DNA from 4 places in the Propionibacterium acidifaciens genome. Region 1 is predicted to be linked to each of the others. Evidence: riboswitches for the same ligand, from Rfam matches in the RefSeq annotation. Region 1 holds a riboswitch; each other region holds the start of a gene.

Evidence for each region. Region 1 has a riboswitch for cobalamin ahead of EGX94_RS00875 (anaerobic ribonucleoside triphosphate reductase). Riboswitches for the same ligand answer to the same signal wherever they lie in the genome.
Region 2: it holds a riboswitch for cobalamin, as region 1 does, so the genes downstream of both, EGX94_RS05595 (FecCD family ABC transporter permease) here and EGX94_RS00875 (anaerobic ribonucleoside triphosphate reductase) in region 1, are expected to answer to the same signal.
Region 3: it holds a riboswitch for cobalamin, as region 1 does, so the genes downstream of both, EGX94_RS07645 (ABC transporter substrate-binding protein) here and EGX94_RS00875 (anaerobic ribonucleoside triphosphate reductase) in region 1, are expected to answer to the same signal.
Region 4: it holds a riboswitch for cobalamin, as region 1 does, so the genes downstream of both, cobI (precorrin-2 C(20)-methyltransferase) here and EGX94_RS00875 (anaerobic ribonucleoside triphosphate reductase) in region 1, are expected to answer to the same signal.

Annotation. Positions count from the first base shown of each region.
Region 1 covers NZ_CP033719.1:207,265-209,456, reverse strand. Annotated here, with positions in the region: partial or broken gene EGX94_RS00880 (ABC transporter ATP-binding protein) at 49-511, shown strand; cobalamin riboswitch at 558-772, shown strand; partial or broken gene EGX94_RS00875 (anaerobic ribonucleoside triphosphate reductase) at 925-2,192, shown strand, end outside.
Region 2 covers NZ_CP033719.1:1,314,035-1,316,226, forward strand. Annotated here, with positions in the region: gene EGX94_RS05590 (thiamine pyrophosphate-dependent enzyme) at 1-451, opposite strand, end outside; cobalamin riboswitch at 575-757, shown strand; gene EGX94_RS05595 (FecCD family ABC transporter permease) at 928-1,947, shown strand; gene EGX94_RS05600 (ABC transporter ATP-binding protein) at 1,944-2,192, shown strand, end outside.
Region 3 covers NZ_CP033719.1:1,812,740-1,814,931, forward strand. Annotated here, with positions in the region: gene EGX94_RS07640 (coiled-coil domain-containing protein) at 1-249, opposite strand, end outside; cobalamin riboswitch at 740-916, shown strand; gene EGX94_RS07645 (ABC transporter substrate-binding protein) at 973-2,010, shown strand; gene EGX94_RS07650 (ABC transporter substrate-binding protein) at 2,132-2,192, shown strand, end outside.
Region 4 covers NZ_CP033719.1:355,288-357,479, reverse strand. Annotated here, with positions in the region: gene EGX94_RS01535 (DNA polymerase IV) at 1-838, shown strand, start outside; cobalamin riboswitch at 960-1,089, shown strand; gene cobI (precorrin-2 C(20)-methyltransferase) at 1,119-1,916, shown strand; gene cobM (precorrin-4 C(11)-methyltransferase) at 1,913-2,192, shown strand, end outside.

The DNA of each region.
Region 1 (2,192 bases):
GGGGAGGGAGGCTGGACAGGTCACCGTCCGCGACGGCGGCGTACCCGGCGCCCCGTCGACGAGCTGTCCGGCGGTCAGCGCCAACGCGTCTGGGTGGCCATGGCACTCGCCCAGGAGACGCCTCTGCTGCTCCTCGACGAGCCCACCACCCAATCTCGACATCGCCCACCAGATCGACCTGCTCGAACTCTTCGCGGAGCTCAACCGGCAGGGCCGGACGATGGTGGCCGTGCTTCACGACCTCTCAACCAGGCCGCCCGCTACGCGGCGACGAGGGGCGGCGCCGTCGTCGCCCAGGGGACCCCGGCCGAGGTCGTCACCGCGCGGATCGTCGAGGAGGTCTTCGGCGTGGCGGTGCTCGTCGTCGACGACCCGGTGACCGGTACCCCGATGCATCGTGCCCTGTGGGCGGGGCCGGGGCGGCGGCCCCGGGGCCGAGGTTCGTCGGGCCCCCGGCGACCGGATGCCCGACGACTCCCCGGAGGCCCGGCGGGGTCGGGTCCGGCAGTGAGAAGGTGAGGCCCTGGGTGTGTCGCGCTCTCCGCGCGAGCGCCCCTGATACATTCCGTGGTGCTGGTCGACCCGCCTCGACACTAGATGTTGTGGTGGGGAGTGAAAAGGGAAGCCGGTGCGAATCCGGGACTGCCCCGCAGCGGTGAGAAGGAACGACATCGGCATGAGCACTGGGCCCCGGCCTGGGAAGCGCCGACCAGGAAGCCCCCTCGGGGAAGCGCCTTCGAGTCCGAAGACCTGCCAGCACCGGGCCGCGGCCCGGCACTCGACACCGCCTCGCGGGCGGCCGGGGGGAGGGTCCTCCCGTCCGCCGCGCGGCACGGGCCACGAGGAGGGGCCCCGTCGATGACGACATCCGTGCATTCCGGTGGCTCGATCACACGCCGCCCGCCCCGCCCCGCCCAGGGCGGCTCGGCCCTCATGGAGTCCCTGCGCGGCATCGCCGCCGCGGACACCGCGGCCAACGACGCCCTGAGGGAGAACGCCAACGTCGACGGCCAGTCCTCGATGGGCGCCATGCTCCGCTACGGCACCGAGAGCGCCAAGCACCTCAACCTCTCCGAGATCATCGCCCCCGAGTACGCGGCCGCCCACCGGCTCGGGGACATCCACATCCACGACCTCGACTTCTACACGCTCACGACGACCTGCTGCCAGATCAGCCTCACCGATCTGTTCCGCGGGGGCTTCTCGACCGGTCACGGCCACCTGCGCGAACCGCAGTCGATCGGTTCCTACGCGGCGCTCGCCTGCATCGCGATCCAGTCGAACCAGAACGACCAGCACGGCGGGCAGGCGATCCCCAACTTCGACGTCGACATGGCCCCCGGGGTCCGCAGGACCCTCGAGAGCCGGTTCCTGGAGAATGCGGACACGGCCGCCCGGCTCCTGGGCGTCGAACCCGTCGCGGTCTACCCGCCGCACGTCGTCCTCGAGCCCTCCGCGGCCCAGCTGCGCGACGAGCGCGCCTATCTGCGCGGCCTGCTCGGCGAGCGCGCCGACCTGGAGGCCCTGCACGCCCGGATCCGCGAGCGCTCCGTGCGCGAGACCGAACGACTCACCTACCAGGCGATGGAGGCCTTCATCGCCAACCTCAACACGATGAACTCTCGCGCCGGGGCGCAGACGCCGTTCTCCTCGATCAATTACGGCACGGACGTCTCGCCCGAGGCGAGGATGGTCGTGCGGCAGCTGCTCCTGGCGACCGAGGCGGGGCTGGGCAACGGCGAGACCGCGATCTTCCCCATCCAGATCTTCCGCGTCCAGAAGGGCGTCAACCTCGACCCCGGCGACCCCAACCACGACCTGCTGCAGCTGGCCTGCCGGGTCACTGCCGGGCGCCTCTTCCCGAACTTCTCGTTCCAGGACGCCCCCTTCAACAGGGTTCATCACGTCCCCGGCCGCCCCGAGACCGAGATCGCGTACATGGGCTGCCGCACGAGGGTCATGGCCAATGTCCACGACCCCGACCGGGCCGTCACCCACGGACGGGGGAACCTCTCCTTCACGACGATCAACCTGCCGCGCCTGGCGATCGAGGCCGACGGCGACGTCGACTGCTTCCTGTGCACGCTCGACGAGCGCATCCAGCTCGTCATCGGCCAGCTCATGGAGCGCTTCACGATCCAGGCCGGCAAGCGGGTGCGCAACTTCCCGTTCCTCATGGGGCAGGGGGTGTG
Region 2 (2,192 bases), 1.1 Mb from region 1:
GCCCGAGAGCGACGCCCAGGGCGTACCCGACGGCGTGGAGCGGGTGGGAGCCGATGATGAGCGAGTAGGGCGCCATGCGCGTGGCCGCGCTGTCCCAGCGCGACAGGCCCGCCCCGCGCCACAGGGCGAGTATGTCGGCCGGGCTCACCCCCATCGCCAGGGCCAGGGACTGCTCACGGTAGGTGGCGAAGACCATGTCGGCCGGGTTCAGCGCGGCGGCGATCCCCGCCTGGTAGCCCTCCTGACCGACCAGCGGCGGCCACAGCCCGAGCTCCCCGTGGCGCTGCAGCGCGGCGCCCTCGACGTCGAACCGGCGGCCCCGGCGCATTCCGCGGAGCATCTCGACCAGGCTCCCGTCACCGCCCCGCCAGCGGAAGCGGGGGTCCTCGACGAGCTCCCCCTCGGGCGTGAGCAACCGCACCGGCTGCGTCGGATCCTCGATGTCCACCATCGTTCCTCTCACCGCACCACAACTTACGATCAAGTAACCTACTACCTGGTAACAAGGGGGGAGGGCGAGAGTCCCGGAATCCGGAACATCCCCTCCGCCTCGCCGGCCCGACCCCCAGGGGTCTACTCTGTGTGTCGAGTCGATCGCGCCCACTGATGTGGGCGCCAGGGAACTCCGGTGGAAATCCGGGACTGGCGCGCAGCGGTGAAGGTGACGGGGCCGGCACGAGACCCACTGGGGAGACCCGGGAAGGGGCCGGTCCCGGGTGATCCGAGTCCGAAGACCTGTCGGCTCGCCCGTCCGCTCGGCGTCTCGCGCTCACAGACGCCCCAGATGAAGGTCGAAGGTCCCGTGCCCCTCAGCGTCCCCCGCCGGTACCGGTCGCGCCGTGATGGCGGCGCCCTCGCCCACGCGCGGGGCGCCGCATGAGGACGAGGGGATCCGCCGCACCGGCCCGGCGCGGCGCCCGCGTCGCCCTGACGCCGGTCATCATCGGGCTCGTCGTCGCCATCGCGGTGAGCATCGTGCTGTCGCTGGCGTTCGGCTCCGAGCGCATCCCGCTGGCGGACGTCTGGGCGGTCGTGCGCGGGCAGCTGTCCGGCGACCCCGTCTCCTCCCCGTTCGCGACGATCATCTGGCAGTTGCGCATGCCGCGCGCCCTGCTGGCGGTGCTCGTCGGCGCCGGCCTGTCGATCGGCGGCGCGGGCATGCAGACCCTCGTGCGCAACCCGCTCGCCGAGCCCTATCTGCTGGGCATCTCCTCGGGCGCCTCGGTGGGCGCCACGGCGGTGCTCGTCTTCGGGGTGCTGGCCCGGTTCGGCGTCTACTCGCTGTCGGCCGGCGCCCTGCTCGGGGCGCTCGGCGCGGCGGGCGCGGTGTTCGGCGTCTCGCAGGCCCAGGGCGGCCTCACGCCGCTGCGCATGGTGCTGTCGGGCGTCGTGCTGTCCTCGGCGTTCTCGGCGGTCGCCTCGTTCATGGTCTTCCTCTCCGACGACAACCACGCGGCGACCTCGGTGATGTTCTGGATGCTCGGCTCGGTGGCCGGCGCCAGCTGGGAGAAGCTGCTGCTGCCGCTACTCGCGGTCGCCGTCGTCGGCACCGCGATGCTGGCCGTCAGCAGCTGGCTGGACGCCCTGGCCGCCGGCCCCGAGACGGCGGCGGCCCTCGGCGTGCGGGTCGGGGCGATGCGCGTCGGCCTGTTCATCGGGCTCGGCGTGCTCATCGGCTGCCTCGTGGCCGTCAGCGGCGGCATCGGCTTCGTCGGGCTCATCGTCCCGCATGCGGCGCGCATGACGGTCGGCTCGCTGCACCGCCGGATGCTGCCGATCGCCGCGCTGGTCGGTTCGCTGTTCCTCCTGTGGGTCGACGTCGTCTCGCGCGTCGTCGTGAGCCCCCAGGAGATCCCGATCGGCGTCGTCACCGGCGTGATCGGGGCACCCGTCTTCCTGGTCCTCATGGGGCGGCGCCGCTACGCGTTCGGGAGTCGTGACGCATGAGGGGCGGCACGAGGCGCACGCACCGCGGCATCGGGCCGATCCCCGAGATCCGCCTCGAGGACGTCGCCGCCCAGGTCGAGGGCCATGTCGTCGTGCGCGGCGTCAGCCTCACCGTGCCGCCCGGCACGAAGCTGGCGCTCGTCGGCACGAACGGCGCCGGCAAGTCGACGCTGCTGCGCGCCGCCGCCGGCATCGCCGAGCCCGCCGCCGGCCGGGTGCTGCTCGACGGACGCCCAGTGGGCGCC
Region 3 (2,192 bases), 1.5 Mb from region 1:
CGATGCGGCGTCGGCGGCGCTCTGGGCGTCCTGCTGGGCCCGGTTCGCGGCGTCGGCGGCCTGCTGGGCGCCGGCCAGCTCGTCGCGGGAGGCCGTGAGGGCGCTCATCGCCGCGTCGAGGGCTGCGTAGCCGTCGGACACGGCGCCGGACGAACCGGCGATCTGGTCCTGGAGCGCGGCGTACTGGTCATCGAGGTCGTCGGCGCGGGCGCTCGCGGCTCCCTGGGCCAGGAGCAGGGCGGACGCCACCGCGACGGACAGCGCGACTCGTGCGGGACGCCACCGGCGGTGCCCGGCACGAGAAGCCGTTTTCGAGTAAAGGGGAAGGTCCCGATTCACGGTTCTCTGCTTTCTGTTGTTCGTGGGAGCGCGCCCGGCCCGGTCGGGCCTGCGGCGCGCTCTCGCGGTCGCGACGGTCACGCGTCACCCGCGCCCGCGGGCGCGGAGAGTGGAGCGGCGCGACGAACGCCTCAGGATCACGATAACTGCCGAGGCCACGAAGGGGAAGCGGTCCGCGCCGGGCGCGGCGCATCCGGAGGGCGCGCCCTCCGGATGCGGGCGGCGTCGGAGCCCGGGTTGCGCCGCCCGTGCTGTCGGCGGGACGCGCCGTCGAGTCCCTGCGCGTCGTTGAGTCCCCCGATGGCGGTGCAGCCGCTCGGTGCTCGGGACGCATCGTACTGAGTCGTCGTCGGTGCTGGCGGGCCGCTGCCCCCTGCTCGTCCTGACGACGGCAATGGGATATGGTGCTCGCGTCATCGAGTGCTCGCAGGAGCAGGGAATCCGGTGCGAGGCCGGAACTGACGCGCAGCGGTATGGGTGACGCCGGATCGACGATCCACTGGGCACCACGGCCTGGGAAGGACGATCCCGGCGGGCGAGCCCGAGTCCGAAGACCGATCGGTGACGCGTCCCGAGGACGGGGCGCAGGCAGCGGGTGCCGCGCATGCACCCCGACCTCGAAGGAGAACCGCCATGGGGCGGACAATTCCCCCTGCCATCCGCATCGGTACGGTCATCTGCTGCTGCGCGCTCATCGCAGCGGGCTGCTCGTCGGGCTCGGCGGGCGCCGGATCCTCGTCCGCCCCGGCCTCGGTCCAGGCCGGCTTCCCGCTGACGATGACCCGCTGCGGCCAGGAGCTCCACTTCGACGCGCCTCCCCAACGCGCGGTGACGATCAACCAGGCCTCCACCGAGATCCAGCTCGCCCTCGGGGCCGGCCCGCAGATGGTCGGCACAGCCGCCTGGTCCGACCAGGTGCTCGACGAGTACGCCGACGAGAACTCCTCGATCGAGCAGCTCGCCATGAACTACCCGTCGCTCGAAACGGTGCTCGACAAGAACCCCGACCTGGTCACCGCGGCCTTCGAGTACACCTTCACCGACGAGGGCGTCGCCCCGCAGTCGAAGTTCGCCGAGCTCGGCATCCCGGCGTACCTGCCCGAGTACGAGTGCACGATCGTCAACAACAACACGACCGGCCGGCGCCTGACGATGGACGACATCCACCAGGAGATCCGCGACCTGGCCGCCATCCACGGCGTACCAGAGCGCGGCGACGAGCTCGTCGGCGAGCTCCGGGCCCGCATGGACGCGGCCGCGAGGACGGCCTCGGATGCCGGCTCCCGGGGCAGGACCGTCTTCTACTGGTACTCCTCCGACGAGGTCCCCTACAGCGCGGGCGGCATCGGGGCCCCGCAGATCGCCGCCGACACCGTCGGAGCCACGAACATCTACGCCGACTCCGACGAGGAATGGCCGCAGGTGAACTGGGAGGACGTCGCGGCCAAGAACCCCGACGTCCTCGTCCTCGGCGACCTCAAGCGCGCCATGCAGTCCGGGGACACCGCCGACGACAAGATCGCCCACCTCGAGTCCAACCCGGTCACGGCCCAGATGGACGCGGTGCGCAACAGGCGCTACGTCATCGTCCCTGGCTCCTCGCTCGACCCGTCGATGCGCACCGTCGACCTCGCCGAGGCCCTGGCCGGGGCCCTCGCCGAATCCGGCTGACCCGCACCCATCTGCACCATCGCCGCCCGCGCCCGCCCGGCTCCGCGAGCGCGCGACCGGGACGCCGCCCGTGCCACGGCGTCCCCCGTCCACCGGGCCATCGCAAGGAGGAACGAACATCATGCGCATCCGCACCCCGCTCATCGGCCTGGCCGCCGCCTCGCTGCTGCTCGCCGGCTGCT
Region 4 (2,192 bases), 150 kb from region 1:
GGCGAGCCCCCGCGAGCTCGTCCGCGAACTCGGCCGGGCCGTGGGGGAGTACGTCCACGGCATCGCCTTCGCGCAGGACGACCGGCCGGTGGCGCCGCGAGGGGAGGCCAAGTCGATCTCGGTCGAGGACACCTTCGAGCAGGACATCACCGAGTCGGCCGCGGTCGCCGAGGTCATCGCCGCCGACGCCAGGCTCGTCGCCGTCCGGCTCGCCAGGGCGGGCCTGTTCGCCCGCACCGTCACCGTCAAGGCCCGCATGGCCGACTTCAGCACGGTGAGCCGCTCACGCACCCTGCTCGGCGCCACCGACCATCCCGAGCGCATCGCCGCCGTCGCCCAGGGCCTGGCCGGGGCGATCGACCCCCGCGGCGGCGTACGGCTCCTCGGCGTGGGCGTCTCGAACTTCACGCAGGCCGCCCAGGAGGAGCTCTTCGAGGTCGACGACGCGGAGCCGGCCGCCGGCCGGCTCGTGCGCCACGACGAGGCGGCCCCGTCGGTCACGGTGCGCCATCCGGAAGCCGGCTTCCCGCCCGGCATGGACGTCGAGCACGACGAATGGGGCCGCGGCTGGGTGTGGGGCTCGGGGCACGGCATCGTGACGGTGCGCTTCGAGCACCGCGGCGGGCCCGTCGGCCCGGTCCGCTCCCTGCGCGCCGACGACCCCCTGCTGCACCGCGCCGGGCTCCTCCCGCTGGCGGCCGCTGTGCCCGAGGACGACGAGGACGACGGGCACGGGCCGGGCTGGGCGCGCCGGATGCGCGACCTGGGCGCCGCGCGGGTGCCGTCCGAGGACGCCCGGCCGTCGCCCGGGGAGAGCGCCCGCACGGTTCACAACTGACCTGCCGTCCGAGGGCGCCCGGCCGTCGCGGGCCCGGGCCGCGGGGCCGTGCCGGCCCGCCGCCGGTCCGCCGCGCGGGGCCCTGCGGCGCCCGAGGCTGGGGGCGGGGGCTTCGGGCGTGTGACACACTGTGCAGTGCAGTTCCGACGAGGAATCCGGTGCCCGGCCGAGCCGGTGGTCCGGAGCGGTCCCGCCACTGTGATCCGGCTCCGGCCGGTCAGCCAGACACTCGCGGCGCTGCACGGCGAGAACCATTGGGCGAGGCACCTGAGGAGGCCATGTGAGCGAGAGCGCGCGCCCCGACATCGGATCCGGCGGCCCCGGTCGCGGCGGCGGCCGGCGGCGCTTCATCGGGGTCGGGGTGGGCCCCGGCGATCCCGAACTGGTCACCTTCAAGGCGGCGAGGGTGCTGCGGACGGCCGGCGTCATCCTCGTCCCCGCCACCGAGGCCTCCGCCGACGGCCCCGGGCGCGCCGAGCGGATCATCGCCGACGTCGTCCCCGACGGCGCGGCCCGCATCAGGCGCATCCCCTTCTCGATGGCCCAGCGCCGCGGCGTCGGCGCCCGCCGCGCCGACAGCTGGCGGGCCAGCGCCGACGCCGCCGTCGAGGCCTTCGGGTCCGGCTGCCGCACCGTCGCCTTCGCCACCGTCGGCGACCCGGCCGTCTTCTCCACCTTCAGCTATCTGCGCGCCACGCTCGCCCGGCGCATGCCCGACGTCGACTACGAGCTCGTGCCCGGCATCACCGCCATGCAGGCCCTGGCCGCCGCGAGCACCACCCCGCTGGCCGAGGGCCGCGAGATCCTCGCCCTCGTGCCGGCCACCGTCGGGCCCGACAGGCTCGGGCGGCTGCTCGACGTCGCCGATTCGGCCGCCATCTACAAGGGAGGACGCACGCTGCCCGAGGTGCTGCGGGCCCTGCGCGAGCGCGGCCGCCGGGCGGTCATCGGCACCGACGTCTCCCTGCCCGACCAGCGGCTCGTCGACCTCGACGAGATCGACGCCGACGAGACGCTGCCCTACTTCTCGGCCGTCCTCACGACGCCCGAGCGCACCATCACAGGAGGCCGGATATGAGCGAGCGGCCCGCAGGAGCCGAGCCCGCGGACGACGAGCCCGACGTCGACGCGATCGACCATGCGCGGATCGACGCGCCGCCGGTCCCCGCCCCCGGGCACGACCGCCCGCGCGGCCTCGTCGTCTTCGTCGGGGCGGGCCCCGGCGCCCCCGACCTGGTGAGCGTGCGCGGCGCCCGCGTCATCGCCGAGGCCGACATCGTCATCTGGGCGTCCAGCCTCGTCCACCCCGACATGGTGGCGAACCGCCGGCCGGACGCCGAGCTCGTCGACTCCG